DNA from 3 places in the Priestia sp. Y58 genome. Region 1 is predicted to be linked to each of the others. Evidence: riboswitches for the same ligand, from Rfam matches in the RefSeq annotation. Region 1 holds a riboswitch; each other region holds the start of a gene.

Region 1 (11,025 bases):
TTATACCGTGCGATTGATGAAATTACGGAAATAGCTAGCGGTTTCGGCTTAGATTTTTATCCGATGCGCTATGAAATTTGCCCGGCAGATATTATTTATACGTTTGGTGCATATGGGATGCCAACTCGTTTTTCACATTGGAGCTTTGGAAAACAATTTTACAAAATGAAATTACACTACGATCTTGGATTGAGTAAAATTTATGAATTAGTTATCAATTCAGATCCTTGTTATGCATTTTTATTGGATTCCAATGCGCTTATTCAAAATAAATTAATTGTAGCTCACGTGTTAGCCCACTGTGACTTCTTTAAAAATAACAGCCGTTTTGCCAACACTAAACGGGATATGGTAGAAAGTATGGCAGCGACCGCTGATCGAATTAAAGAATACGAAGTAAAGCACGGTAAGCGTGAAGTAGAAAAGTTTTTGGATGCTGTCCTATCGATTCAGGAACATATTGATCCGTCTCTTATGCGTGCCAAGCTTTCTTGGAGCATAGATGATGTAGAATCATCGGAAGAAGAAATCATTTCTCCTTACGATGATTTATGGAATTTGGATTATAAAGAAAAGAAAAAACCAAAACCTCCAAAATCTTTTAAAAAATTTCCGCCTCAGCCTGAAAAAGACATCTTATTATTTATCGAAGAATACAGTCCTTATCTAGAGGATTGGCAGCGGGATATTTTAACGATGATGCGAGAAGAAATGCTTTATTTCTGGCCGCAGCTTGAAACAAAAATTATGAATGAAGGCTGGGCTTCTTTCTGGCATCAGCGCATTATTCGAGAAATGGACTTAACGAGTGATGAAGCGATAGAATTCGCCAAGCTAAATGCAGGGGTTGTGCAGCCGTCTAAGACGGGAATTAATCCATATTATTTAGGATTAAAAATCTTTGAAGACATTGAAGAACGCTACAATAATCCAACAGAAGATATGATTCGCAGGGGCGTCGAGCCCGGATCAGGAAGAGAGAAGATGTTTGAGGTACGTGAAGTTGAATCAGATATTTCCTTTATCCGCAATTACTTAACAAAAGATTTAGTCATGCGGGAGGATATGTACTTATTCCAAAAACAAGGAAAAGATTATAAAATCGTCGACAAAGAGTGGACAGAAGTTAGAGATCAGCTTGTTAATATGCGCGTAAACGGCGGATTTCCTTACATCACAGTAACCAATGGAGACTATTTAAAAAATGGAGAGCTCTATTTAAAACACTGGTATGAAGGAATTGAATTAGATGTCAAATACTTAGAAAAAGTGGTACCGTACGTTCATCAGCTTTGGGGCCGCCCCGTTCATCTAGAAACGGTAATGGAAGGCAAGCCAATCGCCTTTACGTATGATGGAAAAACAGTGCATAGAAAACATTTGTAAAAAAGAAGACCGCTTAAACAGCGGTCTTTTTGTACTTCTGTAACTTGTTATCCGTATAAATTGAAAAAATAAAATGAGCATGCGATAATTAAATGAGAATTATTTTCATTTAGAAAGGAAGATAAGATGTTTGTTGTAAACGCAAGTTTTGAAACAGAAAAGAAATTTGAAGAACAGCTCAAGCAAAAAGCTAAGAAAAACAAAACAGAAATTGAGGCAGCCAAAGGAAATTTATCGTTCGAATGCTGGAAAAAAGATTCCGCAGATAAAGTTGAATATGTCTTTGTATCCAAGTGGGAAGATAAGCAGTTCTTTCAAGCGTGGATCTCAAGAGAAGAACATGTGAACGAACATAAAGAAGCGAATAAAAAGAAAACGAAAGCATTTTCTGAAGCTATGGAAATCAAGAAAACGCTGCGTTTTTATGAGGCGGTAGAAGAGGACATTCTTTGCTAAAAAAGCATGCTTGACTTTCATAAATGTTGTAACTATAATGATTACAACAAAATAGGAGTGAGAGCAATGAAAATTAGCAGTCGATTCACCGTGGCCGTTCACATACTATCTTTAATTAAAGTAGATAGCAGTCACCCTAGTACTTCAGAGTGGATTGCTAGCAGTGTAAATACAAATCCTGTTGTTATAAGACGAGTAATTGGGATGTTAAAGAAAGCTGGACTCGTGGGTGTAAAAGCCGGAGCTGGCGGAGCGTATCTATTGAAAGATTTAGAAGAGATAACGTTGTTAGACGTTTATCGAGCGGTGGCGGCAGTGGAAGAAGGAGAATTGTTTCAAATGCATGAAAATCCGAATGTGGAGTGTCCTGTAGGAGCCAATATTCAAAGTGTTCTTGAATTGATTTTAAAACGTTCTCAAGATGCTATGGAACAAGTCTTAGCCGATGTGACGATGAAAGAATTAGTGACGGATTTAATAGCAAAAATAGATGCGTAATAACATGCTTCTGTTCGTAAAAAAATGGAGAAACCTAGGTTTCTCCATTTTTTTATAGCTTCACAATTGTTCGTCCTCGAGCTTGTCCTTTTAATAAAGTCGGAAGTACCTCAGGGAGCTGTTGTAGTGAAATTTCCTGCTGAATGAAAGGTTCGAAGCTTTCAGGCTTAAAGTCATTAGCGAGTCTATTCCAAATCTCTTTTCGAGTAGGCATTGGACAGTAAACAGAATCGATACCTAATAAATTAATCCCTCTTAAAATGAAGGGAAAGACGGTTGTTGGCACTTTACCTCCAGCTGTTAGCCCGCTGACAGCTACAGAGCCTCCGTACTGAATTTGACTGAGAACAGAAGCTAGAGGCTCTCCGCCCACGGGATCCACCGCAGCGGCCCATTTTTGCTTGCCTAATGCTTTTAATTTGCCGTTATAAACATCTTCACGCGCTACAATAGAGGAAGCGCCAAGCTCTTTCAAATAAGCTGCTTCCGAGCTTTTTCCCGTACTTGCTTCCACTGTGTAGCCTAATTTTGAAAGAATGGCAACCGCAAAGCTTCCTACACCTCCCGTAGCGCCTGTTACAAGCACAGAGCCATTAGATGGACTAGCATGGTTTTCCTCTAAGCGATGCACAGATAAAGCAGCTGTAAAGCCAGCTGTTCCGATAATCATTGCTTCTTTTAACGTTAAATTTTGAGGAAGAGGGACAATCCATTCGCTGCGTATGCGCGCATACTCACTATAGCCTCCAAAGTGTGATACGCCAATGTCATAGCTTGTTGCAATGACACGATCACCTTCTTTAAAATCAGGGCTGTCAGAAGATACAACAACTCCTGCTAGGTCGATTCCTGGGACAAATGGGTAGCTTGTCACAATATTGCCGTTTGCGATGCTGGCTAAGCTATCTTTATAATTCACCCCTGAATAATGAACGCGAATAAGTACATCGCCTTCTGGCAAATCGTTTAGCGTCAGTTCTTGGACGGACGCCTCCACTTGCTCTTCACTTTTTTTATCTACTATTAATGCTGAAAATGATTGCTCCATTTTATTTCTCCTTTCTATAATGAGATGTATATATCTATACATAGATTACCTTATTTCTATACCCATTATAGAAAATAGTAAAAGAAGTTCCCAATACTTTCATTACGAAAGGGATTATTTCATTATAAAATAGCGGTATAGCTATTAGTTAGCAATACATAGAAAAGAGGAGAAGAGAAATGAGTACAAACATATATTTTAACCATGATGCAGGCATTGATGATTTAGTATCGCTTTTTTTACTGCTGCAAATGGATGATGTAAAGGTAACGGGGGTATCTGTTATTCCTGCTGACGGATACCTAGAACCGGGCATCAGCGCAAGCCAAAAAATTATTGATCGTTTTGGAATTTATGATATCGAGGTAGCCAAATCTACTTCACGAGGTATGAACCCATTTCCAAAAGAATGGCGCATGCATACGTTTTATGTGGATGCGCTGCCGATTTTAAATGAAAAAGGGAAAGTGCAAACAAAAATAAGTCAGCTGCCTGCTCACGATCATTTAATTGAAACATTGCAGCACACAGCCGGGAAAACGACTTTATTATTTACAGGACCGTTAACTGATTTAGCAAGAGCACTTGAAAAAGCGCCGGAAATAGAAGAGAAAATTGATAAATTAGTGTGGATGGGCGGTACATTTCAAGAAGTAGGAAATGTGCAGGAACCTGAACATGATGGAACGGCGGAGTGGAATGCTTTTTGGGATCCAGAAGCAGTAGCGAAAGTATGGAAAAGCAAAATTAAAGTTGAGATGGTTGCTTTAGAAAGCACGAATCAAGTTCCCTTAACGCCCGCTATTCGTCAAATGTGGGCTTCACTTCGAAGATATGAAGGAGTAGACTTTGTAGGGCAGTGCTATGCGGCTTGCCCGCCGCTTGTACACGTTGAAACCAATTCAACATATTATTTGTGGGATGTACTCACAACAGCATTTACAGGGAATTCAACACTTGTGAAGGTAAAAACCGTTTCGAGTATTGTGCATACAGAAACACCGAGCCAAGGAAGAACAGAAATTTCCGAAGAGGGACGACCTGTAGATGTCGTATATGATGTCACAGCTGAAGCATTCTTTACGTACATTACAGATTTGATGAAAAAAGCAGTAGCCAAATAAAGAAAAGGTTGCACATGAAAGTGTGCAACCTTTTTAATGAATCATATTCAAGAATTGACGTGTCCGCTCTTGTTGAGGATTTGAAAATATTTGATCCGGTGTCCCTCTTTCCATAATGACACCTTGATCCATAAAAATAACTTCATCCGCTACTTCACGGGCAAAGCGCATTTCGTGAGTTACCACCACCATCGTCATTCCTTCTTTTGCCAAGTCTTTCATGGCTTGAAGAACGTCTCCTACAAGCTCAGGATCAAGAGCTGAAGTAGGCTCATCAAACAGCATAACTTTTGGGTCCATCGCCATTGCTCTGGCGATGCCAACACGCTGTTGTTGTCCGCCAGACAGCTGGAAAGGATAAAAGTCAAGCTTATCTCCTAAGCCAACTCGTGTTAATAATTCTTTCCCTCTTTTTTCTGCTTCTTGAGTAGGAACACCTTTTACAATTACAGGCCCTTCCATAACATTTTCAAGCGCATTTTTATGAGGAAACAAGTTATAGTTTTGAAAGACCATACCTGTTAGACTTCGAAATGAGGTAATGTCTTTTTTGCGAACAGGCTTGGTAAAATTCATGCTTTTTTTATCAAGTTCAATCGTGCCGTCTGTTGGGATTTCTAAAAGATTTAAGCAACGTAAAAAAGTAGTTTTACCCGATCCAGAAGGACCGATTAATACAATTACCTTGCCCTGTTCAACTTCCAAATCAATCCCTTTTAATACTTGCAAATCACCGAATGATTTATGCAAATTTTTGATATTAATCATATGAAAAACTCCTTTAGCTACTCGAAACGGTTATTTAGATACGTAACGATCTAGTCTTATTTCAATGCGTTCTTGGATAATGGATAAGATTGTACACATAATCCAGTACAAGAGCGCTGCTTCACTATAAAGAAGTAAAAATTCATAGTTAGTCGAAGCAATTTCTTGAGCTTTACGGAACATCTCAGAAACAAGAATAAGCGATGCAAGTGACGTATCTTTAATAAGGCTAATAAAAGAGTTAGATAATGGCGGAATCGATACACGTGCTGCTTGCGGTAAAATAATCCGTCTTAACGCTTGGGAATAGGTCATACCAAGTGAGTAGCCAGCTTCCCACTGTCCTTTAGGAATAGATTGAATCGCTGCTCGAATAATTTCAGATGCATACGCACCTACACTTAATGAAAATCCAATAATAGCAGAGATAAATGGGTCAATTGTTATATCTAAATTGGGTAAGCCGTAGAAAATAATAAATAATTGCACAAGCAGCGGTGTACCTCGAATAATCGATACATAGATGCGCGCAATTATATTTAAAACTTTTATAGATGATAAACGAGCCAAGGCTGTTAAGACAGCTAAAATGATACCGAGTACAAACGTGATTAATGTTAGTGGAATAGAATATTGAATAGCTCCCTTTAGCATTGGTAAGAGAGATGATTGAGCGATTGAAATCAATTGATTCAATCGCTCTCCATCAGGAAAAATATTATTTAGGAGAAACATCTTCGCCAAACCATTTCTTAGAAATTTTTGCGTATGTTCCGTCTTTTTTCATATCTTTCAATGCTTTGTTTACTTCATCCACTAACTTACCGCTGTCTTTTCTAAACATAAAGCCGCTTGCAGCACCATCGGATTTTTCATCCGCGATTTTGATAGGTGCGTTAGGGTGCTTTTTCTTATAGTCAAGGAACGATAATTTATCGTTGATTGTAGCATCAACACGGTTTGCGCTCATTAGTTCTACTGCTTGAGCAAAACCTTCAGCACTCGTAATGTTTGCACCATAAGATTGAGCCATGTCTTTATAGTTACTTGTTAATGACTGCGCTGATTTTTTTCCTTTTAAATCTTTAAATGATTTGATATCTTTTTCGTCTTTACGAACAATTAATACAGCGCCTGACTGGATGTATGGATCAGAGAAATCGTATTTCTTTTGACGATCTTCACGAATACCAACTTCATTAGCAATCATGTCAAATCGTCTAGCATCTAATCCAGCAAACATGCCATCCCACTGTGTTTCTTTGAACTCAGCTTTTACGCCAAGGCGTTTAGCTACTTCTTGAGCCAATTCTACATCAAACCCAGTTAGCTTTTGTTTGTCATCATGAAAAGTGAACGGAGGGTATGTACCTTCAGTTCCAATTGTTAATACGCCATCTTTTTTCACTTTATTATATAAATCTTCTTGTGAAGATTTATTGTCTCCATTGTTTGCTTCATTTTTTGAGCTAGAACCGCATGCGGCAAGCACAACTGTGAAAGCTAATAGTAGCGACAAAAGTGCAGCAAATTTCTTCATTTTCTAAACCCCCTAGTATTCTGATAGGAAATGATACTCTGTGATACTAAACAAGAACACAGCAAAAGTCAACAAAAAAAACTTATACGATTAATGTGACTTAAAATAAGGGAAATATACCTTCTATACACGGTTTGTCATAAGGATACAGAAAGATTTTAAAATTTGGATTAAGTGGATTTTTAAGGGAGATTTGAGGAGGAAAAAGGAAGTTTCATGCGACGATTTTCTCTTTCATTTTTTCATGACTTTTGGTGCAATAAACATATAGTTAAATGTTAAGGTAGAAATAAATTCCTTATGGTACACTTAAAGAAGAATTTATGAAACGGAGCGATATGATGAAAGCCATAAACTTAATCTCAATTGCTTTTGGTGCTATCGCTGGTACATATGCACGTTATTTTCTAAATCTTTCCTTATTATATACGGGGTATCCAATAGGAACAGTAATTGAAAACCTATTAGGTAGCTTCATATTAGGACTATTAACGGGATTTTTTGCATGGAAACAGCCAAAGGAATGGATCAAGCTTGGACTAGGCGTGGGCTTATGCGGCGGTTTTACCACGTATTCAACGTTTGCAGGAGACGTCATTTCCCTCACACAGCACCATTTATTTTGGGGAGCCATTTATGTCATTGTCTCTTTAGTAGGTGGAATCCTTCTTGCCTTAGCAGGCTATCTATGCGGTGAAGCGGCAGGGAAAAATTTAGTAAAAGTACATGAGGTGAAGTAAATGAGCATAGTGAGCTTGGCACTTGGGGGGGCAGCTGGAGGCATATGCCGTTATCTTTTGGGATTAAAGGTTACAAAAACAGTTTCAAATCCTCCTTTTCCAGTATCAATGCTGTTTGTTAACTTGCTTGGTGCGTTTGGCCTTGGTCTTTTTTACGGTAGTTATTATGGAAAGGTTCCGAGTCATGCTTATAATGATTCAATATTTCTAATGATCGGCATTGGTTTTTTCGGGGCTTTTACCACTTTTTCAACGTTTAGTGTGGAAACCGTGCAGTTAATTCGAGAAAAATCTTATCGGAAAATGTTGGCGTACGTGGGGATTTCAGCATTTGGAACAGTTGGTTTATTTACAGTCGGTTTACTGGCAGGAACGTTTTTATTTAAGTAAAGAGAACGTTTCTAGTAGGGAAAAACAAAAAGACGGAGAAGTAGAGAATGGATAGAAAAGCAGAAGTTTGGAAATACATTTTGTTGATTGTAGCTGTTGCAGGTCAGATCATCGGTTTTTTATTTTTATTTATAAATGTTGTGGCGGCATTTATTTTTTACGGTTTTTATATTCTAACTTTTATTATGTTACTCCTGCTGTTTATATGGGATCGGAAAAAGGAAAAAGACAAAGAAGAATTTGACGACTATACCGATTACTAACCATATAAAAAGCAGAATGATGTGGTGCGCCGGGCCTCTTAGTAAAGAAGCTTAAAAGATACATCTATAAAAGGAAGAGAGCCGTAAGAGCATAAAGAGATATTGTATTTACATCTAGTTGTGTTATAATTTTAAGTGCAAAAACAAAATCAATAAATAGCAATCACTAGGGGAGCTTTTTGAAGCTGAGACGAATGTATTTCGGACCCTTTGAACCTGATCTGGTTTGTACCAGCGTAGGGAAGTGGCGATCATGTTTACATAACGATACATGCTAACCACTCTACGTTGTAGAGTGGTTTTTTGTATGTAATAAAGCCCTCTACACAAGATGAAGTGATTGAAATTTCTCTTTATTCTGAAAGGAAAGGTTTCGATCATATGGATATTCCTAAATTTCATGTCATTACAACAGATAAGCAGCCAATTGAAGAGGTTCGAGACATTTTAACGGCTATTGAGCCTTTTGCGGGTGCCATTCATATTAGAGAAAAAAAGAAAACGGCAAAGCAGATTCAATGTTTGCTAGAAAGCCTGCCATTTTGTCTCTCTAAAATTATTGTAAATGACCGAGTTGATGTAGCGCATGCTTTAAAAGCAAAAGGCGTACAGCTTGCCTATCATAGTTTAGATGTTTCGTGTGTTAGAGACGCATTTCCTTCTCTTATTGTCGGAAAATCAGTTCACTCTGTGGAAGAAGCTCTAGAAGCTGAAAAAGATGGCGCTCATTATATTCTATACGGACATATTTATTCAACTCATTCAAAAAAAGGATTAAAAAGTCGAGGGATAGCAGCGCTAAAAGAAGTAGTAGACGCTGTGGAGATACCAGTTATTGCGATTGGTGGGATTACACCTGGAAATGCCAAAGAGGTACTGCAAACAGGAGCACACGGTATAGCTGTGATGTCTGGTGCCATGCTTGCGCAAAATCCCCTTGAAGCGATTAAACAATATTCTCATATATGGACATCTGGAGGTGGAGAAAATGAAGCAGCATTATGATGTACTGTTAGTCGGAGGAGGCATAATCAGCTCTTCTATCGCTTATCATTTGTCAAAACAAGGAGCATCAGTGGCCATTCTTGAGCGCAATCAAATTGGTTGTGAAGCTTCAAGTGCAGCCGCTGGTATTTTAGGTGCCCAAGCTGAAATTGATGAAGAAGGTCCTCTTTTAGACCTTGCTATTAAGAGCCGAAGCATGTTTCCTGAGCTGGTGAAGGAACTAAAAGAAAAAACGGCCATCGACGTAGAGCTCATTCAAAAAGGCTTATTAAAAGTCGCTGTAACAGAAGAAGATGCACACGTATTAAAGAAAAAAGCCGCTCAGCACCACCGGTGGGATGAACATGTAAGATGGATCGATGTAAAAGAAGCGCGTTTGTTAGAACCCGGGCTCTCTCCAGACATATACGGAGCCATTACAATACCGGGGGACGGCCAGCTAGCTCCAGCTAAGTTAACGCAAGCTCTTGCTCATGGAGCCTTGTATCACGGAGCAGATGTATTTGAATACTGTGACGTTCATTCTCTTATTATGGAAAATGAAACAGTAAAAGGTATACAGACGTCCAAAGGCTCTTTTTATGGAGAAAAAGTAGTTATTGCAGCAGGCTCATGGGCTAAACGCTTTATTTCTTCTGAACATTTAGGTCAGGTGTTTCCTGTAAAAGGGGAGTGTATTGCTCTGCAAAGTCATAAGCCGCTGCTTTCTAAAACGATTTTTTTAGATGAAGGTTTTTACTTAGTGCCAAAGACTGGTGGAAGAATCGTAATAGGGGCAACTAAGCTAAAGCATGACTTTACCAAGACGGTTTCTGCACAAGGTATTCAATTTTTGCTGAATAAAGCTTCTGCGCTTCTGCCGGCTATTAAAGAAGCCACATTTGAAAAAGCATGGGCAGGTCTTCGTCCACAAACAAATGATGGCTGGCCTTATTTAGGAGAGCATCCTGAAATAGCGAATCTACACATGGCGTTTGGCCACTACCGAAACGGTATTTTATTAAGTGCTGCAACTGGAAAAATTATGGCTGATGCTTTGTTAGGGAAAAAGCCGAATCATTCATTTTTTACATCATTTCAGCTAACTAGAGTAATGGAGGGAGTTCATTGAATCTAATCATTAATGGTAAGACCGTTACTGTTGGAGATGAAATTGAAACGGTTCAGCACTTGTTGCAGGCTCAGAACCTGCACGAACGAGTGGTAATTGTTGAGCTAAACAAGAATATTTTACAAAAAGAAGAACATAGTGATGCAAGTTTAAAAGATGGAGATGCGTTAGAAGTCGTTTCATTTGTAGGAGGAGGATGAAGAGTATGTTAAAAATTGGACAATATACATTTAATTCACGTTTATTATTAGGAACAGGAAAATTTCCGGACTTTACGACTCAGCGTCAAGCGGTAGAAGAGTCGGAAACAGAAATTTTAACATTTGCTGTTAGACGAATGGATATTTTTGATCAAAATCAGCCTAATTTACTAGAAGCGCTTGATGTGAAGCGTTTCACTCTTTTGCCTAACACTGCTGGAGCAAAAAATGCAGAAGAGGCCGTACGTATTGCTAAATTAGCAAAGGCTTCTGGACTTTGTGACATGGTGAAAGTAGAAGTAATTGGATGTGATAAGACGCTTCTTCCTGATCCAGTTGAAACATTAAAAGCTAGTGAAGAACTGTTAAAAGAGGGCTTTACCGTTTTACCTTACACATCAGATGATGTTTTACTTGCGCGTCGTTTAGAGGAGTTAGGCGTACATGCCATTATGCCAGGAGCTTCGCCTATCGGTTCAGGTCAAGGTATTATCAA
Region 2 (11,025 bases), on a different contig from region 1:
TGTTCATGACGATTTTCATTCCATACTGTAACATTAATCATTTTCATATCCCCTTTTTTTGTGAATGCTAACTTATATCCCCTTTTTTCATAAATGCTAAACTTTGGTTAACCGGTTAACTTACTGTGATTCACCCGCGCTTAGCAGTCGAATCTCGAATAATAAGTTCAACCGATAACTTCACATGCTGCAGCGTGCTGAAACGGTGTTCAATTGCTTGAATAACAGACGTCGCGGCGACGACTCCTTTGTTAAATACATCTTGACGAATGGTTGTTAGACTTGGAGATGCATAGCTACTAAACGTTATGTCATCGAACCCTACGATTGAGTAGTCCTGCGGAATTTTTTTCCCCTTTTCTTGCAGTGCTTTCATAATTCCAAGCGCCAGCGTATCAGAGGATGCAAAAACCGCCCGAATATCCTTATGATCTTGCAGCAGCTTGTTCCCTAAATTGTAACCGTTATCAAACGAACTTTCGTTCACTTCAAAAACAAACGTCTTTGATGGTGTAATGCCCGCTTCTTTTAATGCTTTCTCGTAGCCTATATACCTCTTTTTATCCACTGGACTATTGACGAGGTGATGCGCAACAAAGGCAATTTCTTTGTGACCCAAATTCACTAAATGTGTTGTAGCTAGATATCCTCCATACTCATCGTCTACAGAAATATGATGATAATCACGTTCGTACCTTTCGTATGTATCTACTAGCACAATCGGATTCGATAACGCTTTCATTTTCTCATACAATCGATGCGGGAAGGCTCCTAAAAACAGAAGACCATCAATATTTCTCGTTCGAATCCATTTTAAGCAATCAGCTGGGCTACTCGCTCCAGATATGACTAGATCATAACCATGCTTGCGGATTACATATTCAATTCCACTAATCATTTCACTGTAATAATGGTTATCTTTAAATATAGTAGAAAGTGAATCATCTGTAAGCGGGAACATAACGCCAATCATATTTGACTTTTGTTTCGAAAGACTAACGGCGGTTAAATTTGGTTCGTAGTTTAATTCTTTTACCGCTGTTAAAATTCGCTCTTTTGTTTCATCGGATACTTTGTTAATTCCGTTTAAGACGTAAGATACTGAAGCTGCAGACACCCCTGCATGCTTTGCTACATCACGAATCGTTATCTTTTCTCCCATAAAATCTCTCCAGTTAAACGGTTAACTATTTACTCGTTCATTATAATTCACTCCTTTATTATCAGTCAACGTATTTTTCAAATTATCTGTTAACTATTATAATTTCTTCCTAGATTGGTATGTTTTAAGCAGTGACAAGATGTATTGACACCTGTTAATCTTTGAAACGTACATATAAAGTTCGGTGCACAGCACGCACCGATCCGTGATAAAAGGGGCGTTCAAAAGGATTTCAGGAGGTACTTACTTTATGTTTAAGAAACTAGCAATTATTGGAGCACTGGCAGTTCCTATGTTCGGCATAAGTCACGGGGCAAATGCCGCTGAAACAACCCATCGCGTAAAAGCCGGAGAGACTCTTTACAAGATTGGCGCTGAATACGGCGTTACGGTTGAACAGTTAAAAGAAGCAAATCACAAATCTACCGACTCTATTAATGCAAATGAAACATTAACAATCCCTAACTCTATTAGCGAAAGTGATAAAGAATTGTTAGCTCGCCTTGTACAAGCGGAAGCAAAAGGCGAACCTTACGCTGGCAAAGTGGCTGTAGCAACAGTTGTCTTAAACCGCGTGGATAGCGATTCTTTCCCAGACTCTATTCATGATGTGATTTATCAAGGTACACAGTTTACACCTGTACAAAACGGTGAAATTAATAAAGCAGCGGATGCTGAAGCAAAAAAAGCTGTAAATGAAGCACTAGCTTTTAGAGGTCAAGGAAAAGGTTCGTTATTCTTCTTTAATCCAGATAAAACAAGCGACCAATGGCTTCGTCAAAAACAGGTTACGACTACAATCGGAAATCACGTTTTTGCAAAATAAACAAAAAAAGCACTCAGATGAGTGCTTTTTTTTAATATGCAACAAGTAAGCTTAATAGAACAGCTATAATAATAATAGGCAATACGTATTTAACTAGAAAGAACCATGCGTTGAATAATTTAGCACCTTTTGTACTTCCTGAAATAAACTCTTCATACACGGCTTCTTTTTTCATTTTAAATGTCACAAAAATCGCAATGGCTAGACTTCCAAGAGGCAGCATTAAGTTGCTCACAAAAAAGTCAGCTACGTCAAATATACTTCTGCCAAAAAGTGAGACATGTTTTAGTACACCAAACGAAAGTGCTGATGGGATACCTACCACAAACACAAGAATCCCTGATAAAGAAGCGTAGCGAGTTCGTTTTGTCTGATCGTCTTTGGTTAAAGCAGCTACGATAATTTCCAGCAGTGAAAAAGCAGACGTAAGCGTAGCAAATAGAAATAAAATTAAAAACAGTGCTAAAAAGACGGTACCAAACGGCATTTTCTCAAATACTGTTGGCAAGACCACAAACAAAAGTCCAGGTCCTTCAGTTGGCTTTAATCCAAACGAAAAAACGGCTGGAAAAATAGCCAAGCCCGCCAGCAGCGAAACAAACAAGTTCAAAATAGCAATAGTGCCAGCTGAACGCGTCAAGCTTACTTTTTTCCCTAAATAAGAGCTATATGTCACCATGCAGGATAATCCCACGCAAAGCGAGAAAAACGACTGACCGAGCGCATAGAGAACAGATGACCCTGTAATGGCTGAAAAATCCGGTTTTAAAAAGAACTTTACTCCGTCCATTGCTCCGTCTAATGTTAAAGAACGCACCACGATAATGATAAAACAGATAAATAACAGCGGCATCATGTATTTATTAGCACGCTCTATTCCTTTTTGTACGCCTTTTGAAATAACAAACACTGTAATTAATAAAAACAGCGCCTGTGCACCTAATACCACATAAGGTTGGCTAATGACGGCATTGAACAACGGGCCGTACTCTTTTCCGCTTAGCATACCGGTTATGCTCATAATCGTATATAAAATCACCCAGCCGCCAACGACGCTGTAAAAGGAAAGCAAAACGACACAGCTGAGTACTCCGAGCCTGCCAATCCATACCCAAGCGGATTTTGGAGCAATTGCCTTATAAGCACTAATCGCTTCTTTTCCCGTATGTCTTCCAATGATAAATTCTGCCAACAGAAGCGGCAATCCAATAAAAATCGTAAATAAAATAAACAACGCAAAAAATGCTCCACCGCCACTGGTTCCCGTTACGTATGGAAACTTCCATATCGCTCCTAGACCAATTGCTGCCCCAGCAGATGCTAAAATAAAACCGAGGCGTGAAGACCACTGATTTCCTTTACTCATATAATGTTACTCTCTCCTCTTCTAAACTCAAAACTCACCTGATTAGTACTGTACCATAAATGCAGAAGAAAATCATTCCCGTTTTACTTTTTTCTATAAAACGATATCTATATAGAATAGAAAAAATGAAGAAGCAGCTGCTTCTTCATTTTAAGGTTGGTATTTCTATTCAAAATTTATTCTCTGTACGATGATTCATCTCCACGGTAGGCTTCTTGAGTTGAAATTTCTTCAATATGCATATGCCCTTCTCTCTCTAAACGAAGGACCGTACGCTCTGCATCTTCATAACTCTCGCACGTCACTTGTTTATATTCCATATCATCTTTATCTGTGTAAGCGACTAAATATGTTTCCATTTTAACTCCTCCTATATAACCTGTATGTAACGTATGTTGCCTTTTTCGTTTATTTCTAAACATATAGGCTCCAAACATAAAGCCTAGCATACTATAATAGCGGAACTTCAATTTAAAAAAGTTGAATTTTTCATTATACACCGATGCAACATGGAGGTTATACTTATGACATTTATTTTATCATTCGTACCAATTGTTGTTCCTTTTGGTATTTTAATTAGCTTAATTGCTTTTACAGCTGCTTTTTTACAATCAAAAGAGCATCATAAAAAGCTCTAGCTTACAAAAGCTAGAGCTTCTTTTTAAAAGCGTCTATAGCGTTTAATCAGTCCCACAATAATGGCAATTGCTAGTAAAACAACCGAAATGATGACAGTAATGACAATTGGCTGATTTCCACTTTGCTTCACTGCAATGGCAATATAAGCCCAAATAAAAACAAGCGGATAAACAGCGTCTCGGTTTTTTAATGTAAACATAATGCCTAGCACAGCTCCTACCAGCAGCATAATAACCGTCCATGCTAACTCGCTCAGGCCAAGCAAGTGCTGTATTCCATTTGCTTGAAATACAACAAACACATTGACAATAGTCGCAACAGAAATCCATCCAATATAAAGCGAAATCGGCAGACGCATAAACCATGTCGTCATCCGAGAATGCTGAATAATGGAATACACAATCATTAATGTGCCTAAAATAAAGAGCATAACTAAAAGGGATAACTTATAGTAATCGTTTTGGAAAATAAAGATCCACGCACTATTTAACAAACAGTTTAGAAAAAACCAAATGCCGATACGTGCATATATTTCCTTTTGATCTTCTCTTGCAAAAAATTGGCGTATAACCCAAATGGTTAATAACAAATAAATAACGCCCCAGATAGCAAAGGCATAGCCCGCTGGTGTAAACAAGGTAGGAACTTGCGCAGAAGCTTCCCCCGTTGTTTTGCCTCCTATTGGAATGGCATTTGCTAAATAATTCACAAGCAGTGTAATAGCCAAGCCTACTGCATTTAATATAGCATACAAACGAAATTTCGCCATTTTGTTCTCTCCTTTCTTCTATTTATATGGGAATGTTTCGGAGACGAAAACGGCTCTTCCCTTCATTAATACCTCTTCTTCCCTAAAAATATGCATTTTTAAACAAAAATGATTAAAAATAGCTTTAAGAAATTTCCTCTTTAAAAAATAAAAACGGTTAGCGCACATTTTCCTATAACTCTTTCTATTTTTCAGAATATATGGTAAGTTAAACATAGATTAATAGGAAGTCCACTAGGGGTGCCCACCGGCTGAGACAAGTTTTCTTGATCCCTTTGAACCTGATCTGGCTCATACCAGCGTAGGAAAGTGGCAATGTTCAGTTTTTTTACTGTCCTTTGCCACTCCGTTTATAAACGGAGTGTTTTTTATTTCCTTTATGTGCTTGTTTGTGACTTCCTCATATTAAAGGAGGATTTTGATGTCATTTTCATCTCAATTAAGACAAGAAGCAAACTATATTTACGAAGCCATTTTTAACCATCCTTTTATTAAAGGAATTGCTGAAGGAAACGTGCCAAAAGAAGCGCTGATTCACTACGTTTCTCAAGACTACGAATACTTAACAGCATTTGTTCGCATTTACGGCGCTGCTTTAACAAAATGCCGCACGCGTACTGAAATGGAAGCCTTTAATGCCGGCATTTCTACGGTATTACATAGTGAAGTACACCCTCACAATAATTTTTGTGAAGTAGCAGGCGTACGTTATGAAGATCTTCACACTGAGACGCTTTCACCGACGGCTAGCCACTACATTAACCATATGACAAGTGTTGCGCACACAGGTAGCTTAGCGGAAATCATTGCAGTGCTTCTTCCATGCCCATGGACGTACGTTGAAATTGGCCAGCGCATTACAGAACAAGTAAATCCATCTCCTTCTCACCCTTTTTATGAATGGATTCAGTTTTATAATAATGAAGAAATGAATGGCACAACACAATGGTTTTGTAACAAGCTTGATGAACTCGCCGAACAAGCGACTGAAGAAGAACGTAACCGTATGAAAGACCACTTCATCAAAAGCTGTGAACTGGAGTATTTATTTTGGGAAATGGCATATACCCAAGAAAAATGGCCGCTTTCTCAGCTTTCACTTTCAAAATAACGAAAAAGCCTCCTGTCAGGAGGCTTTTTTATTTCAGTAATTTTTTGATCATTTTCAAGCTTTGTTTTTCCGAAGGATAGCGGAATGACAAATCAAACTTGGTTGTTTGAGACAGCATGCTTTTAAAATGAGAAAATGTCCGGAAGCTGTCTTTTCCATGATATTGACCCGTGCCGCTCTCTCCTACTCCGCCAAACGGCAAATATGGCGTAGCGATATGCATAAGCGTATCGTTTATACAGCCTCCTCCAAATGAAAGGCGCTCCGTTATGACGTTTTGCACATCTTCACTTTCTGTAAATAAGTAAAGAGCTAACGGCTTAGCTTTTTCTTGAACTTTATGAATGACTTCGTCTAGTGTTTCATATTCAATCATAGGAAGAATAGGCCCAAAGATTTCTTCTTGCATAACATCTGATGTCCAGCTTACTTCACTTAACAACGTAGGTTCTATTGTTAGCGTGTTTTTATTGTACCCGCCTCCAACTATAGCATTTCCGTCTTTTAAAAACTCAACTAGCCGAGTAAAATGGCGCTCACTGACAATACGGCCGTAGCGGTCGCTTTCAAGCGGATTGTTACCGTAAAATTGAGAAATTGCTTTGCGAAGTTTTTCTACAAGCTGCGCTTTTACCTTTTTATGCACAAGCAAATAATCAGGAGCAACGCACGTTTGGCCTGCATTCATCCCTTTCCCAAACATAATTCGCTTCGCTGCAAGATCTAGGTTTGCGTCTTCATGTACAATGCACGGACTTTTTCCGCCTAGCTCAAGCGTGACGGGAATAAGCTGCTTCCCTGCTTCTTGCATAATAATTTTCCCTACATTTACACTTCCCGTAAAGAAAATATAATCAAGGGGCTGTTTTAAAAGCAGACTTGTCGTATCTACAGCCCCTTCAACCACCGTCACAAATGCTGGGTCAAAAGCTTCAGCCAGTAATTCTTGTATAACGCGAGATACGCTAGGCGTTAATTCAGAAGGTTTTATAATTGCCGTGTTTCCAGCCGCAATCGCTCCTACTAAAGGAGACAGTGCTAATTGAAACGGATAGTTCCACGGAGCAATAATTAACGCGACTCCATACGGTTCAGGAACAATTTTCCCTTTAGAGCCCACATGTGTTAAAGCGGTTTTTACTTTTTTAGGCTTCATCCATTTTGCTAGATGTTTAAGCGTAAATCGAATTTCCTCTAGTAAAATCCCAATTTCCGACGTGTAGGCCTCTACTTCAGATTTATTTAAATCTTGTTTTAAAGCATCCATAATTCTCTGCTCGTTTTGTTTGACTGCGTCTCTTAGCTTATTCAGCGCTTGAATACGGCTGTTGATACTCTTTGTCTTTTGCGCATAGAAATACTGCTTTTGTGTAGAGACAATATGTTCAATGACCGTTTCATCTGTGATATAAAATCGCTCGTGGTTCATCACTTTCATCTCCCTATAAACATTCGGCTTCAACTGTAGCAAGCAAGCTTTTTAATAGCTCAACTGCCTCACTTAAAGCTAGTGAATAATATCTCTGCGTCCCTTTTTGCTCAATTTGCACAAGCTTTTGATCGCGTAAAATTTTTAAATGATGAGAAATTGCCGGTCTTGATAGCGTAGACTCATTTGCAATTTCATTTACGGTTAAAGGCTCTTTTTCGGCGAGCAGCAAAATAATATCTTGTCTTGCTGAATCACTTAGCGCCTGAAAAATAGGAATGCTGGCACGAAATAACTCGACTGCTTTTTCACTCATATAGATTCCCCTTTATTTAATTTCTTGTGTTCTTCGGACAACGGATGTAAGCCACTTTCTTGGTACAAAGCGCGGGATGAACGTGGCGAGACGAAACTGCACTCCTGGTACGATAACCGTCTGCCCTTTCATAAATTTTTTATAGCCAACTTTAACAACTGTTTCTACATCCATTGCACCGCTTTGAAAAAGCTTGGAGTTGCTTAGCTGGGCGCGGTCGCTAAAACCAGTTTTAGTTGGACCCGGGCATAGAGCGCTTACCGTTACATTGGTACCTTTTAATTCATTTTCAAGGGCCTCTGTGAAAGACAATACGTACGCTTTTGTTGCATAATACACCGTCATAAGCGGACCCGGCATAAATGCAGCAACGGACGCAATGTTTAAAATTTTACCGTGATTTCGTCTAACCATATCCGGTAAAAATAATTTTGTTAAATGAGTTAATGATCGGATATTTAAGTCAATCATGTTTAACTCGTCGTCTAAAGCTGTTTCAATAAATTTGCCGTATAGTCCAAAACCAGCATTATTCACTAAATAGTCAACGTGCATTTTTTTATTTTTAAGTTCTTCATATAGTGACTGTATCTCTTCTTCTCTTGATAAATCCTTAATAAACGTTATCACGTCAATATTATAAGTAGATTTTAAATTCTCTCCAATCGCTGTTAGTTTATCAGCGCTTCTGGCAACTAAAATTACAGGATACCCATCCTTTGCGAATTGATAAGCTAACTCTTCACCTATTCCTCCGGACGCACCGGTGATGAGCGCATAATGCTGTGACATAGTGTTCACTCCTTATGTTTATATGTTCAAGAACTTAAACATTTAAACTTATCTTATAGGATTCATTTTTTCCCGTCAACTGTTTTCTATACTCTTCTTTTCTTTTATGTTTTCCTTTTTTTCCATTTGCGTATTTCTGTACATTTTTTTACAAAATATGCGTTTTCTTTACATAGAAGGCTAATGTCGTCTAGTTTTGACAACCTTTGTCACCTAGCAGGAAAACAAGTGAAGATATGGTGAATACAACATACAACAAATAATCCATTACATAGTTGGATGAAAATAGATAAGGGAGGAAATGAAAAATGATGGAGACATATACAATTAAAAAAGTAAGTGATCAATTAGAGGTAGAGAAGAAAACGCTAAAACAATGGGAAAAATTATTGGGCAGCTATTTAACAATTGAACGAGTAGATGGGGCCCGTGTCTATACAGAGGAACAAATTGAATTATTTAATGATATTAAACAGCTGTTTGATGAACAATGTACGTTAGATGAAGTCAAAGAATATGTTCAGCTGCTGATAAAGGAACAAGAAGAGCAGGAACATTTAGTGATGGAATCAGAGGCAGCGGTTTCAAAAGAAGAAGAACCGCCACAGTTGAAAACAACAGCTAAAAAAGAAAACGTCATTGATTTTCAAGAACATTCCAATAAACAAATGAAGCAAGAAAAGAAAAAGGCTGCCGAAAAGCAGGAAAGCATTTCAGAAAACAAGCAAGAGAAGACCTCTCCTATACCTGAAGCACGATTAGCTACTGAAGAAGAAAAGCAGGCTATTTCTGCTTCTATTGAAGAGCCAAAACCAAACGACCTTGTTGTGAATGAAAAAGAACTGCTTCAAGGGGAATTAGTAGAAGCTGTTCGCCGCTATGAAGATGTGTTTGAGGTACTTGATACATTTAAAGCTGATTTGTTAAAAGAAATGCGAGAAGGTATGCGAAATGAAGTTCGCGAAGAAATTGTCGGAGAAGTAAAAAGAGAGCTTGAAAAAAGTGCTACCCAAACTGTAGAAATGGTGGAGTCGGTCGGGGCATACATTTCTGAGTCTTCAGAACGCAGCGCAAGAGATGTAGAAAATATGTCTAAAAAAATTATCCGTTCTAACGAAAAATCGTTTGATGAAGTCACTTCTTTGATTGAAGATTATTCAACAATCGCTGAAGAGAAAACTGAGGATATGCGCCTGTTCATGAAAGATGTCATGGAGAATGCAGATGAATCCTCTAAAGAAATGCAGTATTTATTAGACCGATTCTCAAGCAACTCCACCGTTGCGATGAATCAAGTAAAATTTATGGTTGAAAAATTAAATAATTCTTCAACTAATACGACAGAAGAGCTTCGTGATTTAATTGATTCAATGAATGAGGAACGAGTCTATTATTTAAAAGAAATGGAGAAAGAACGTAAGCTTCATCGTCAAAGCGTAGCTGAACGCGAAGAGATGTTTAGTGATTTTGTCCAAACCTTTAGACAAACCGCGGCTGCTGATATGAAGCGAAAACGGAAGTGGTGGAAGCTGTTTCTCTCCTGAAAACACCGGCCCTATGGTAATGGGGCCGGTGTTTTTAATGGTATGAACAATAGTAGTTTGTATGTAAGAAATGTTAAGGTAACGTATGGCGGTGAGACGTTATACTTTGAAACACATGATAGCCGCTTACCGATACGCCTATAGTTCCCGCTCCTGGAAACACTGTATCTCCGCATAACCACAGTCCTTGTAAGCCAGATCGATGCGAAATACTGTTGAACAAGGCATGATCTAACGTTTGCGGAAAGCCTCCCACTCCGCCGTTTGGGCGAGAAGTGAACCTTTCCCATGCTTTAGGAGCTCCCGAAATTTGATGCTCTGCTTTTTCAATGCTAGGAATAATGGTTTTAATGCCTGCTACCATTTTTTTCTCAAGAACTTGTTTTTGAAGGTCATAGGCTTCTTTATTACTCCACTTGCTAAGATCAATGTGAGTAGACGCTGTAATTGTACGCTTGCCTTCAGGCGCTCGAAAACGATCATCAGGATGAGAGACTGAGATAAATAAATGATTTCCTTCTGTCATTTCCCCTTGTTCGGATTGAAGTACTTGCTGAAACAACTCTACCTTTTGCGGCAGATCTCTTTCATCAATGGCAAAATACATCGAAAACGTTCCCCACTGCGGAAGCTCGCTTTTTTCTTTTGCCCGCTTATGAATATGTTGGTAATCTTCATCATGCAGCAAAGACTTTAAGCTTTGAACCGGGGCGTTGCATACAACGTCTGATGCACGGTAACGGTTACCTCTATGATCATGCACGATCCACCCGTCATTATCACGCTCTATCTTTACTACTTTCCTTCCTAGAGTCGTTTTTCCTCCGTTGGCTTTAATCGATTTTTGCAGCGCTTCTGCGACTTTGTATAAGCCGCCATTCACATAAAAAGCTCCTTCGTGATAAATATCCAACGCTAAACATCCAATAAGCATTGAACAGTTCTCACTCGTTGTCTGCATGCTGTCTATTAATTGACCATCAACAAAATGAAGAAAGTCCGCTTCGTCTAACAAGCTGTGTTTTTTTAGTAAATAACTAAACGATTGATAAAAATAAGGCAACAGCTTCA
Region 3 (11,025 bases), on a different contig from region 1:
TCGTCATCGTATCATACATCACCGCGTCACTTGTGTAGTTAGCGCCTGTAACAGAATCGTATGCGTCAATCGCTTCTTTTTCAAGCTGAGCAGCTTTTTTTAAATCTTGATTGTTATAGTCGATTAAATCATCTTGAACAGGATCACTAAAGCAGGCGGATAATAAAAACAAAAGAGGGACAAGACAAAATAAAACCTTCTTCAATGAATTTCACCTCCGTTTAACAATGTATGAAACATCTGCTTGGCAAAGTCGGTTTTAATAACTGAGAAAAAGAAGGGAGTGTATAAAAGGATTTTTAAAGGTTGACAGTGAATTTATTCATAAGTCGGTTTGTGGTTGACCACCCTTTAGTAGCAGGAAGGAAGAGAAGATGATTAAAATAAAAAGAGACCAATTAACAAACAATGAAGTTATTGAACTAGTAAGTTCTCACCTTCAAGGAATGAACTTACATTCACCTCCTGAAAGTATTCATGCTCTAAATATTGAAAGCTTAAAACACCGTGATATTACGTTTTGGAGCGTGTGGGAAGACAGCCAGCTAGCAGGGTGCGGGGCTATAAAAGAGCTAGATGAGCATCACGGAGAAATTAAATCGATGCGAACGGCCACGGCTCATTTGCGAAAAGGAATTGCTAAAGAGCTGCTGCAGTACATAATAAATGAAGCAAAAAAACGAGGGTACCGACGCTTAAGCTTAGAAACAGGATCCGCACCCGCTTTTGAACCGGCTAGAAAGCTATACGCCAGTTTTGGATTTTACGAGTGTGAACCATTTTCTACCTATAAAGAAGATCCATACAGTGTATTTATGACAAAGAAATTGAATGATTGATTAAAAGAGGCTGGAACAAAAGTATTTTAGTCAAAGAAGATCCGAACGATGAATCAAAATTCTTGATAAAGAATCCAGCTCGTTCGGATTTTTTATGGTGATGGTGAACGCAGCTTTCATATATGTAGTGGCTTCTAGCGCTTGATTTAGCTATGTCTCAACCTCTTTGTTTTTTGTTTTGTCATAATTCATATAAAAGGTATAAACTAGGTTTTCTCACTAGACAAAAAGGATTTTCCTATGTAGTATAGGTGTCAGATAATACAAAACGAATGTTCAGTATAAATAATAAATGTGCGGGGCGGTGGAAATAGCTTGAATAAAAAAAAGCTTCAAAGTGAACAAACCAAAAGAAAAGTGGCAGATGCCGCTAAAGCATTGTTTTCTCAAAAAGGCTATAAAGCTACATCTATTGAGGAAATTGTAGAAGCTACGGGAAGCAGTAAAGGGAATATTTATTATCACTTTAAAAGTAAAGAAGGGCTTTTTCTCTATTTAATAGATGAATGGGATCTCGAGTGGGAACGAAACTGGAAAGAAAGAGAGTCTCTTTACAAAACAACAAGAGATAAGCTTTTTGGAATTGCGGAGCAAATCATTTTAGATGATTTAAATCATCCTCTTACGAAAGCCGCCGATGAGTTTTTTAACAATGAGGAAAAGGGCAGCGATATCGAAGAGCGAATTGATGAAATGGTGAAACGGCACGTGGATTTTAACCGTGAACTTTTGCAAAAAGGCATCGATGAAGGTGAGTTTTCTCATAAAAATGCAGAGCAGCTTGCAGTGATTTTAGAAGGGCTGTTTGTTGGAATGAGCCGCATGTCTCGAAAAACGAACACGGAAAATGCCCTGCAGCTTTACCATTCAGCAATCGATGTATTTTTAAACGGAATCATACCAAGGTCTTCTTAAATAATCGGGGATGCTTATTGAGGTAATGAGTAATCCCTCATTATTTTGTATTTTTATAGACCGAACGTTCAGTATTTTTTAATCAGGAGGTTTATATGTCATTATTGTTAAGAAATCGAGCGGCGATTTTGCTGCTCATGCTAAATATTTTTATTATTTTTACAGGAATTGGTCTCGTTATTCCAATTATGCCAACATATATGACAGAGCTTCATATCAACGGAAGCGTGATGGGGCTTTTAGTAGCGGTGTTTTCACTAACTCAATTTCTGTTTTCACCTTTAGCAGGGCGGTTATCAGATTCGTTAGGGAGAAAGAAAATTATTGTAGCGGGAATGATTGTTTTTGCCTTGTCTGAATGGTTCTTTGGTTCAGTGAGTACGCCTCTTTTATTATTTGTATCGAGAATGTTAGGCGGGGTCGGGGCCGCGCTCATTATGCCTGCTGTTATGGCCTATACAGCGGACGTGACGTCTGCTAAAGAACGTGCTAAAGGAATGGGCTATGTGACGGCGGCGATTACAACAGGATTTATTATTGGGCCCGGTATCGGAGGCTTTTTAGCTGAATACGGCATGCGCGTGCCATTTTATATGGCCGCAGTAGCAGGAGGCTTGGCTGCAGTGATTACGCTTCTTGTTTTGCCAGAGTCTCGTCCTGTACAAAATCCTGCTGTTTCAAACAATGAGAATCCAAAAGAAGATCGGCTGCTACTGCAGCTTATGAATTCTTATAAAGAACCTTATTTTTTAAGTTTAATTATCGTTTTTGTGACATCGTTTGGATTATCCAATTATGAAACAATTTTTTCACTATTTGTTGATCATAAATTTAGCTTTACGCCAAAAGATATTGCGTTTGTTATTACGTTTGGCTCTATTGCAGGGGCTGTTGTGCAGGTTACGATTTTTGGATGGATTTTAAATAAGTTCGGTGAAAAAAGAGTGATTTCGTTTTGCTTGATGATGACGGGACTTTTTATTTTACTTACGCTATTTGTGCACACGTACTGGCTTATTATTGTTGTAACATTTATCGTCTTTTTAGCAACAGATATTTTACGTCCGGCAATCAGCACGCAAATGTCGATGATGGCACAAGACGACCAAGGGTACGTAGCCGGACTAAATTCTGCTTATACAAGTCTTGGGAATATTATTGGACCCGTTGTAGCAGGCTTTCTCTTTGATATAAACATTAATTACCCGTACGTATCAGCTGCACTTGTACTGCTGCTTTGTTTTCTTTTATCTTTAAGAGCAGGGAAGGACCGAAAAACAGCTGTGAGAAATCAAGCGATTCAAGAGAAATAACGAGAAGGAAAAAATGATAGAATTTTTAGGGGATAAAAGACCTCCAGTAGCTTACTGGAGGTCTTTCAATGATGCTTTTAGTAAAGCTGTAAGATTTACAACACCACTCAGCCTATAGCGAAGCTTTATTTTATCGGCAAAACAGTGAAATGGTTGCAAATAAAAAAGGTTAATAGTAAACTTTAAACGTAACAAGAATAGTATGGGAGCTTGCGCGGGGCAGGCTGAGAGTACAGGGGCGCCTGTTGACCATTTGAACCTGTTGGATAATGCCAGCGCAGGGAATGTGAGTACATACCAAAGCACTTTGCGCATGCAAGGTGCTTTTTTGTCTTTTTTTTGCAGTGTTAAAACTAAATGAAAAGAGTGAGAGAATATGGATATTAGTAAAATTTCAGCTCAATTAGAAAAAGTAAGAGATACAAGTCCACTTGTTCATAATATTACGAATGTCGTGGTAACCAATTTTACTGCAAATGGACTGCTTGCACTAGGAGCTTCACCTGTTATGGCTTATGCGAAGGAAGAAGTGGCTGACATGGCACGAATCGCCGGAGCGCTTGTCTTAAATATGGGTACACTGACGGCTCAAGAAGTAGAAGCGATGAGAATAGCAGGAAAATCAGCAAATGAAAATGGCGTGCCGGTTATTTTCGATCCTGTAGGAGCCGGAGCAACACCGTTTCGTACAGAAGTAGCACGTCAGCTTGTAGAAGAATTAAATATTGCAGTTATTCGTGGTAACGCTGCTGAAGTTGCGAATGTAGTAGGCGAGTCATGGCTCATTAAAGGCGTTGATTCATTAGAAGGACAAGGAGACGTCATTGAACTTGCTGAGAAAGCAGCGAACAAATTAGGTACAGTGATTGTTATTACGGGTAAACAAGATGTAATCACGGATGGAAACACAACGTATACAGTAGACAACGGTCACCCGTTATTTACGAAAGTGACGGGTACTGGATGTCTGCTAACATCAATTATAGGAGCTTTCGCCGCTGTAGAAAAAGAATATGTCGAGGCAAGCGTTGCTGCTTTAAGTTTTTACGGAGTGGCAGGTGAAATCGCCGCAGCGAAAAAAGGTGAAGAAGGGCCGGGGAGCTTTCAAATTGAGCTGTTAAATCAGCTTCATCTTTTATCTGGGCAGGATATTGAATCATATGCAAGAGTACATCAACGTTAAAAGGAGCCGGAAAATGACAAACGAAGAAATCAAAAAGCTGCTGCCAGTTTATTTTATAATGGGCAGCACTAACTGTACAAAAGATCCGAAAGAAGTGTTGAAAGAAGCAATTCAAGGCGGCGTTACCGTGTTTCAATTCCGTGAAAAAGGCGAAGGTGCCCTAACAGGAGAAGCGAAATATCAGCTGGCGAAGGAACTTCAGCAAATTTGTCAGCAGCACAACGTTCCTTTTGTTGTGAATGATGATCTTGACTTAGCGATCCGTTTACAAGCAGATGGCGTTCATATTGGACAAGAAGATGAAAAAGCTCATATTGTTCGAGAAAAAATAGGAAAAGGAATTGTGGGCGTCTCTGTTCATAATATACAAGAGCTGCAGCAAGCGATAAAAGACGGGGCGGATTATGTAGGAATGGGACCTGTTTTTCCTACTTCTACAAAAAAAGACGCAAAAGCAGTGCAAGGTACAAAATTAATTGAAGAAGTGCGAAACCAGAATATTGACTTTCCAATTGTAGGAATCGGTGGCATCACGCCTGAAAATGCCAAACAAGTAGTAGAAGCAGGTGCAGATGGCGTTTCTATTATTACCGCGATTAGCTTAGCAGCGTCTCCAAAAGAAAAAGCAGCTCAATTGAAAGAAGCGGTAGGAAAATAAAAAAAGCGCACAGTGTGCGCTTTTTTTATTATAGCTGAACAGTTTGAGGAGTTTCTTCGCCTTCATTCATAAAGCGAATTTCGTTTGGCGTAATTTCCAGAACAACATACTCAGGGTCATTTGGACCGTCAAACCATTCTTTCATGTGATTGTTCCATATACGTCCTTTTAATTGATCACCAGTACGAAGAACAGCTGTCCCAGATAATTCTAAGTATTGATCACCATATCCTTCGCCGCTGTAGCCTAATAGTACGTGCACGTTCGGATTGGCTTCGATTTCTTCTGCCTTATGTGTATTGATATTTGTTGGTGTGTAAAGAGCGATACCATCTTCATCGCTGAAAAATGTCATATAGCGAGAGTGGGGTTTGTTGTTTACAACTGTGGCTAATGTTCCTACACGATTTCCTTCTAATACTTCATTTACTTTTTTAGCAATTTTTTGTTCATTCATTTTATCCATCTCCTTTATTACTTTTTATGTTCCTCAATCGAAGATAAATAAAACATACATGTCTAAAAAAAATATAAGTTAACAATAAAATAATTATGTAAACTAATAAATTAAAAAATAAAAAAAGCTAGCTACAGCTAACTAAAAAATAAGCCCGCACTGCCGTAACCCTAAGTGTCTTAAATACCCAGATCTACTAGGTGGGTGCCCTCATAGCCGGGTTTAGCGTCCCAAGAAGGGCGTGCTATCTGCAGCTAAATTTTGAGCTCCCTTTTAACACTCAAAGGTTTAAGACAACATGAGTATACGCACAGCGCAGGTATGTATAACAAATGTAAATAAAATGCCGATATATAAATGTTTTCTAATTAATCAACTTTCATCGTACAAGAAATGATTATAACGGAATAATGAATGGAACGCAAGACTTTTATTTAAAGTTTTTCTTCTCTAATATCTTGGCGGTTATGCAGTAACAAAATAAGAAAAGAACCCGCAACTGGAATGAAACATAAGAGAAGGGAAGGTCGGGATGCTATCCTTTCTTTTGTCATAACGGAGTAAGAAAGCCACGTTAAAACAAAAAAATCAGCGGTCATCACGCTAACAAGCTGTGACTGCATAAAAGCATCTCCATAAGCTTTTATTGAACCTATGGATAGTCCGTATACGTAACCTGCAATCGTGAGTGCTAAGCATAGTCCAATCCATAGACGAGAAGAAATGATAGCAATGAAACGTGAAGGAATACGCGAACGTGTTCGAACTTTTTGTCCTCTCCAATGATAATAGAACAAAAGAGAAAAAGCTCCAAGCCCAAATGATAGAAGAGAAAATGGCCATCCAGGCAGTTTGTACGTATCTTTTTTACAGATCATTACCATAAACAATATTGGGAAAAGTCCTAAAAAAGAGAATACCATAACCACGAGCGGATCTACCTGTTGAAAATTTCCTGTGATAAGTTTTTTAAACAGCAAATCATCAGCGGCGCTTGCTCCCGGAGCTAGCAGCAAGGCGTATAGTACAAGCATAGCCCATACAATGATATACATATTCTCAACTCCTTTTAATTGTTTTAGTATACAAAAACCATTTCAGTATATTTCCCCGCTTTGTGATAAAGGGAAACGCTTGAAACTCTTCTTTAATTAGGTGTAATATTACACTAAAGACATGTGCGTGTATAGAAAGAAAGGGCTGTGAAAATGAATAAACAAGAAGTGATTAAATCAGTATCGGATAAAATACGATTGATTCGTTTAGAAAGAAACTATTCACAAGACAGAATGGCTGAAGTCATTGGTATTTCCAAAAAAACATTGGTTCAAATTGAAAAAGGGCGCACGGAAGCAGGGTGGACGACCACTGTTGCAGTATGCAGTTTGTTTGGTGACAGTGAAATCCTTCAATCGGTTTTAGGAGACGTTCCTTTAGAAGTAGTAGAAATCATTGCTCATGACGGCATATCTTCTCCAAAAGATAAAACGCTCGGAGGAAGAGTATGGTGGAAAGAAATTCAAAAAGAAGGCTCTTTTCGTCTGCAGCAAAATATGATTAGTCAGCACTACCGCATTTTAGATGACCAAGACTATCGATGGTTTAGTTCATTTGATAAAAGCGAAGCGGTAAAAAGGTTTGAAGAATTAACGAAGAAATAAAAACAAGCACTTGTTTTCAAGTGCTTGTTACTGATTCATTAACGTGCCGGATGAAGGGCGGTTGAACCAATTCCATAGCTCTACATCTCCAAGTGACGCGTAGGTGATCGACGGATCATTTTTTAATTTCAGAAGCTTTTTGGTAGGTCCTGTAATCACAACGCCGTACACACCGACTCCATGTTTCTTTACATAAGAATATCGCTGCTTTAGCAACAAATCGGAATGGTCTAGCTGACGAACTTTTTGGACCGTTTCTTCATTATCGGCTAATAGTTTCATCATATTTAAAATGTTCGACTTGCTAGTAGAGTGCGTTTGATTTCCTTTGTGCTCGTAAGGCAAGTCTAAAAACTCTGGAAAGCCAAATGTTGATGTTAAGTCAATTAATGGCTCATCTTTTGTGCTTGTTTTTTGTTCGTTCCCTGTATTAAGCGCGTACCAAGAGGTAGAAAAATCACGGCTGTCGATGGCATTCATTTTTTGCTGAACTTCTTTTAGTGAGTACGTATTATCAAAAGAAATAGCCACTTCGCTTACCGTCCCTTTTGGTAGGTTTTCTAATGCATTCCATGTTTCGCTCGTCCATTCCTTATACTCTTTTGCATGTAGCTTTAATTTTTTTGGATCAGGATAGACAAAAGAAAGGTTAAGATCGTATTTGCCTCCGGAAAATTCTTTTTCTACACCGCTCGTTTTATCAAACAGCTGATGAAATGTAAACGTCCCAATGGCCTGCTCTTCACGTCCAATTTGCTTATAAGCTTCCATTTGCGACTGCATTCGGAAAAAGGACTGTGTATCAGAAGTGGTTTCACGTATATGAACGTTCGGAAAAGCAGATTCGATAGCCGCTTGATTCACGCTGTTTATGTATTCGGTTTTTGATTGATGATAATATACAATAGATAAAAAGCTGCCGATTATCCATAGCAGAACGACAGAGCCAATGACAGTTGTCACATTTGAAAGGCGCTGCTTCCATTTGGCGATATAAATGGACTTTTTGACTTTTTTATTATCCAACATCGTATCGTCACTTAGTGAAGTAGCTGATGAAGTTGGCGGTAACGGTTCATCTTCGGTTAGCAAGTGCTCCAAATGAGCTGAGCATGCTTCACAATTTTCCGTATGTTGTTCAAGTGCTTCTGCTTCTTTGTCTGTCAAAGTGCCGTTTTTATATTTTTCCCATTGATGCTTCATATCTTGACAGCTCATCCGTCCTCTTCCTTTCTTTTTTTCAATTGTTGACGACTACGATACAAGTCCATTTTCACTTTTGACAGAGTAAAGCCAGTCATTTCTGCAATCTCTTCATATGTGAAGCCATGATAATCTCGTAACAGTACAATATTCTGCTTAGCCGGAGGCAAAGCAGATACATCAGAAAGCCAGCCGTCGATTTCACTTTGAATCATCACTTGTTCTTCAGCACTTGGCTGAGGAGTAAAGTGCCATTCTTCTATTTCGACAGCAGGGCGTTTTTTTTCTTTTCGATACCAGTCAATAAAGGCGTGATAAGCAATTTTGAACAGCCAAGGCTTCACTTCCTCGCCTTTATACGTTTCTAAGTGTAAAAGTGCCCGGTAAAAGGTCTCCTGCATTAAATCTTCCGCTGATTCTTTTCTGCGAGTAAGAGAGAGAAGATAGCGCAGCAAATCATGCATGTGCTGTTTATAAATGTGTTCAAAGTTATGCTGTTGTGCCATTTTCTCCCCCTTTCATTTAATCAACGCAATTTGTGGATAAAAGTTTCGGTTTTTTTATCAAAAATCGTATGTAATAGATAAAAGATGCTTAAAATACGATATATAGCTTATCATACTAAAAAGAAAATCATATGAAATTCGACATAATTCCGTGTAATTTGTCATTTTTTTAAAAAACTAAAGGGTAATTGGTGTTCGAAGGAAACAGAAAATGTTATGATAGAACAAGGATGTGCTCTTACAAAAAACAGCTACATACATAGTAAAAAATACAGCGTTTGTTTGCAAAATGAAAAAGGACAAACACATGGTGTTTAACCATGGATGTTTGTGGGAAAATAAACTAAGTATTTTCAACAAAAAGTAAATTAAATTGTGTTTTCACTTATAAAAAACACGGTAAATTGGAAAAGGTGGGGTCATGATGGACGTAGAAAATACACAAGGTACAGAAGAACAAGCACCTAAAGTCAAAGCAGCTAAAGTTGGCGATACGATTCAGCCTAAAAAAGGCGACTATAAAGGATTTAAAGGAATTGTTATGGTAGTGCGAGACAATTCGGTTATCGTAGATTTTGGGAAAGATGCTGAAACGGGCGAATCCATGAAAACAGTCGTTAATCATAAAAACTATAAAATCGTAAAAAAGTAGGTGAATAACCTACTTTTTTTTACTGAATATATGTCTAAAGACGGCAATTTTTCTATCGGAAACCTTAGAGAAACGCATAGGTAAAGCAATTCTTTGAGAAGAAGAATGTTTTTTAGTAAACTATAGAAAGTATGCAGAAAGAAAGGATTTTTTGTTATGTCAATTCAATTATCACAATTATCATTACCAAAAGAGGTTCTTTCGCTTTTAGCGAATCGTAAATATGAAAACTTGTCCGATGCTGATCAGCTATTAATCGGAAAAGGCGGCTATACAGCAGAAGAAGCAGATATTTTAGAAGATGCCATTATTGCCTTGTCACTAGGGAAAAACGTACTTTTAAAAGGGCCAACAGGCTCAGGTAAAACAAAGCTTGCCGAAACGCTGTCCCATTTATTTTCTCAGCCGATGCATAGCGTTAACTGCTCGGTTGATTTAGATGCAGAAGCGCTGCTTGGCTTTAAAACAATTTCTGAACAAGAAGGGAAAACAGGTATCGAGTTTGTAGAAGGACCTGTTATTCAGGCAATGAAAAAAGGCCATTTATTATATATTGATGAAATTAACATGGCGAAACCTGAAACGCTTCCTATTTTAAATGGGGTACTTGACTACCGGAAAATGATTACAAACCCATTCACTGGAGATGTGGTGCGCGGTCAGCAAACATTCGGCGTAGTAGCGGCTATTAATGAGGGGTATGTTGGTACTGTCCCATTAAACGAAGCGTTAAAAAATCGTTTTGTTGTCATTGAAGTGCCATATATTCAAGGGAGCAGCTTAAAGCAAGTTCTAATGTCTCAGTCTCAGTTAAAAGACGAAAAATTAATTGATAAATTTGTCACGCTCTCTGCAGATTTAATTACTCAAGTTCAAAGCGGCCATGTATCAGAAGAAGCTGCGTCTATTCGTGCGCTTATCGATACGTGTGATTTAGCTCTTTATATGCCGCCTCTTCGCGCGATTAAACGCGGTATTATTGAAAAGCTAGAAGATGAAAGGGAAAAAGCCGCCATTCAAAATATTGCTGAAACATTATTTGAGTAAGGAGTGGCGCTATGCGATTTATTAAATTTAACGACAAAAATGTAGATTCCTTTCTCTATATGGAGCTGGCAGATTTAACGAAAACATTAACAAAAAATGATGAAATTGAAGTAGAGTATCGCGTTTCTTCTTATTATGATCCTGTACACGGCATTATTTATCTCAGTCACTTTTGGGATAACCGTCCAGAAGAAGACAAAGTGTATGGCTTAAAAAGTGATGTGTTTTTAAGAAGTATTGGAAGCTATAGGCATTCAAACTTCAAAGAAATTAATGCATATTTAAAGAAAATAAATAAAACCTCGGTACCTAGCTTAGCTAAGCAGCTGTTTATGCTGTTTGAAGATATTCGTTTAGAAGAAGTATGCAAACGCGGACGTCCTGGAACGAAAAAAGCCTTCGCCGTCAGAAGACAGCTCTATAGAAAATATTTTGCTACACAAATGAGCGCAAATCTAACAAAAAGCGTGTACACGGATGCACTTTTTAACGGCATCTACTTGCTATTGACGGCTGAAAATCCGTTTGAAGAAATTCCTTCAATGAGTGAATCGATTAACTTAGCGATGCCTTTTATTCGCAGACAGCTAA

Evidence for each region. Region 1 has a riboswitch for thiamine pyrophosphate ahead of MMB68_RS24180 (thiamine phosphate synthase). Riboswitches for the same ligand answer to the same signal wherever they lie in the genome.
Region 2: another riboswitch for thiamine pyrophosphate. It lies ahead of tenA (thiaminase II); the one in region 1 lies ahead of MMB68_RS24180 (thiamine phosphate synthase).
Region 3: another riboswitch for thiamine pyrophosphate. It lies ahead of thiM (hydroxyethylthiazole kinase); the one in region 1 lies ahead of MMB68_RS24180 (thiamine phosphate synthase).

Annotation. Positions count from the first base shown of each region.
Region 1 covers NZ_JAKWFL010000011.1:65,893-76,917, forward strand. The annotation lists gene MMB68_RS24125 (SpoVR family protein) at 1-1,386, shown strand, start outside; gene MMB68_RS24130 (antibiotic biosynthesis monooxygenase family protein) at 1,513-1,842, shown strand; gene MMB68_RS24135 (Rrf2 family transcriptional regulator) at 1,909-2,340, shown strand; gene MMB68_RS24140 (NADPH:quinone oxidoreductase family protein) at 2,393-3,388, opposite strand; gene MMB68_RS24145 (nucleoside hydrolase) at 3,568-4,512, shown strand; gene MMB68_RS24150 (amino acid ABC transporter ATP-binding protein) at 4,546-5,280, opposite strand; gene MMB68_RS24155 (amino acid ABC transporter permease) at 5,311-6,015, opposite strand; gene MMB68_RS24160 (amino acid ABC transporter substrate-binding protein) at 5,999-6,820, opposite strand; gene MMB68_RS24165 (fluoride efflux transporter FluC) at 7,162-7,560, shown strand; gene crcB (fluoride efflux transporter CrcB) at 7,561-7,950, shown strand; gene MMB68_RS24175 (hypothetical protein) at 7,998-8,213, shown strand; TPP riboswitch at 8,372-8,473, shown strand; gene MMB68_RS24180 (thiamine phosphate synthase) at 8,595-9,218, shown strand; gene thiO (glycine oxidase ThiO) at 9,202-10,329, shown strand; gene thiS (sulfur carrier protein ThiS) at 10,326-10,529, shown strand; gene MMB68_RS24195 (thiazole synthase) at 10,535-11,025, shown strand, end outside.
Region 2 covers NZ_JAKWFL010000003.1:285,182-296,206, reverse strand. The annotation lists gene MMB68_RS11545 (ThuA domain-containing protein) at 1-41, opposite strand, end outside; gene MMB68_RS11540 (LacI family DNA-binding transcriptional regulator) at 131-1,162, opposite strand; gene MMB68_RS11535 (cell wall hydrolase) at 1,413-1,988, shown strand; gene MMB68_RS11530 (sodium-dependent transporter) at 2,020-3,354, opposite strand; gene MMB68_RS11525 (hypothetical protein) at 3,531-3,713, opposite strand; gene MMB68_RS11520 (TspO/MBR family protein) at 4,016-4,762, opposite strand; TPP riboswitch at 4,989-5,087, shown strand; gene tenA (thiaminase II) at 5,184-5,873, shown strand; gene MMB68_RS11510 (aldehyde dehydrogenase) at 5,902-7,302, opposite strand; gene MMB68_RS11505 (ArsR/SmtB family transcription factor) at 7,316-7,618, opposite strand; gene MMB68_RS11500 (SDR family NAD(P)-dependent oxidoreductase) at 7,631-8,410, opposite strand; gene MMB68_RS11495 (helix-turn-helix domain-containing protein) at 8,719-9,954, shown strand; gene MMB68_RS11490 (FAD-dependent oxidoreductase) at 10,028-11,025, opposite strand, start outside.
Region 3 covers NZ_JAKWFL010000003.1:302,975-313,999, forward strand. The annotation lists gene MMB68_RS11575 (hypothetical protein) at 1-205, opposite strand, end outside; gene MMB68_RS11580 (GNAT family N-acetyltransferase) at 375-839, shown strand; gene MMB68_RS11585 (TetR/AcrR family transcriptional regulator) at 1,155-1,754, shown strand; gene MMB68_RS11590 (MFS transporter) at 1,850-3,067, shown strand; TPP riboswitch at 3,260-3,368, shown strand; gene thiM (hydroxyethylthiazole kinase) at 3,444-4,250, shown strand; gene thiE (thiamine phosphate synthase) at 4,264-4,908, shown strand; gene MMB68_RS11605 (pyridoxamine 5'-phosphate oxidase family protein) at 4,937-5,365, opposite strand; RNA gene ssrS (6S RNA) at 5,513-5,690, opposite strand; gene MMB68_RS11615 (hypothetical protein) at 5,800-6,420, opposite strand; gene MMB68_RS11620 (helix-turn-helix transcriptional regulator) at 6,574-7,026, shown strand; gene MMB68_RS11625 (anti-sigma factor) at 7,054-8,244, opposite strand; gene MMB68_RS11630 (RNA polymerase sigma factor) at 8,241-8,735, opposite strand; gene MMB68_RS11635 (YkvS family protein) at 9,157-9,387, shown strand; gene MMB68_RS11640 (ATP-binding protein) at 9,544-10,434, shown strand; gene MMB68_RS11645 (vWA domain-containing protein) at 10,446-11,025, shown strand, end outside.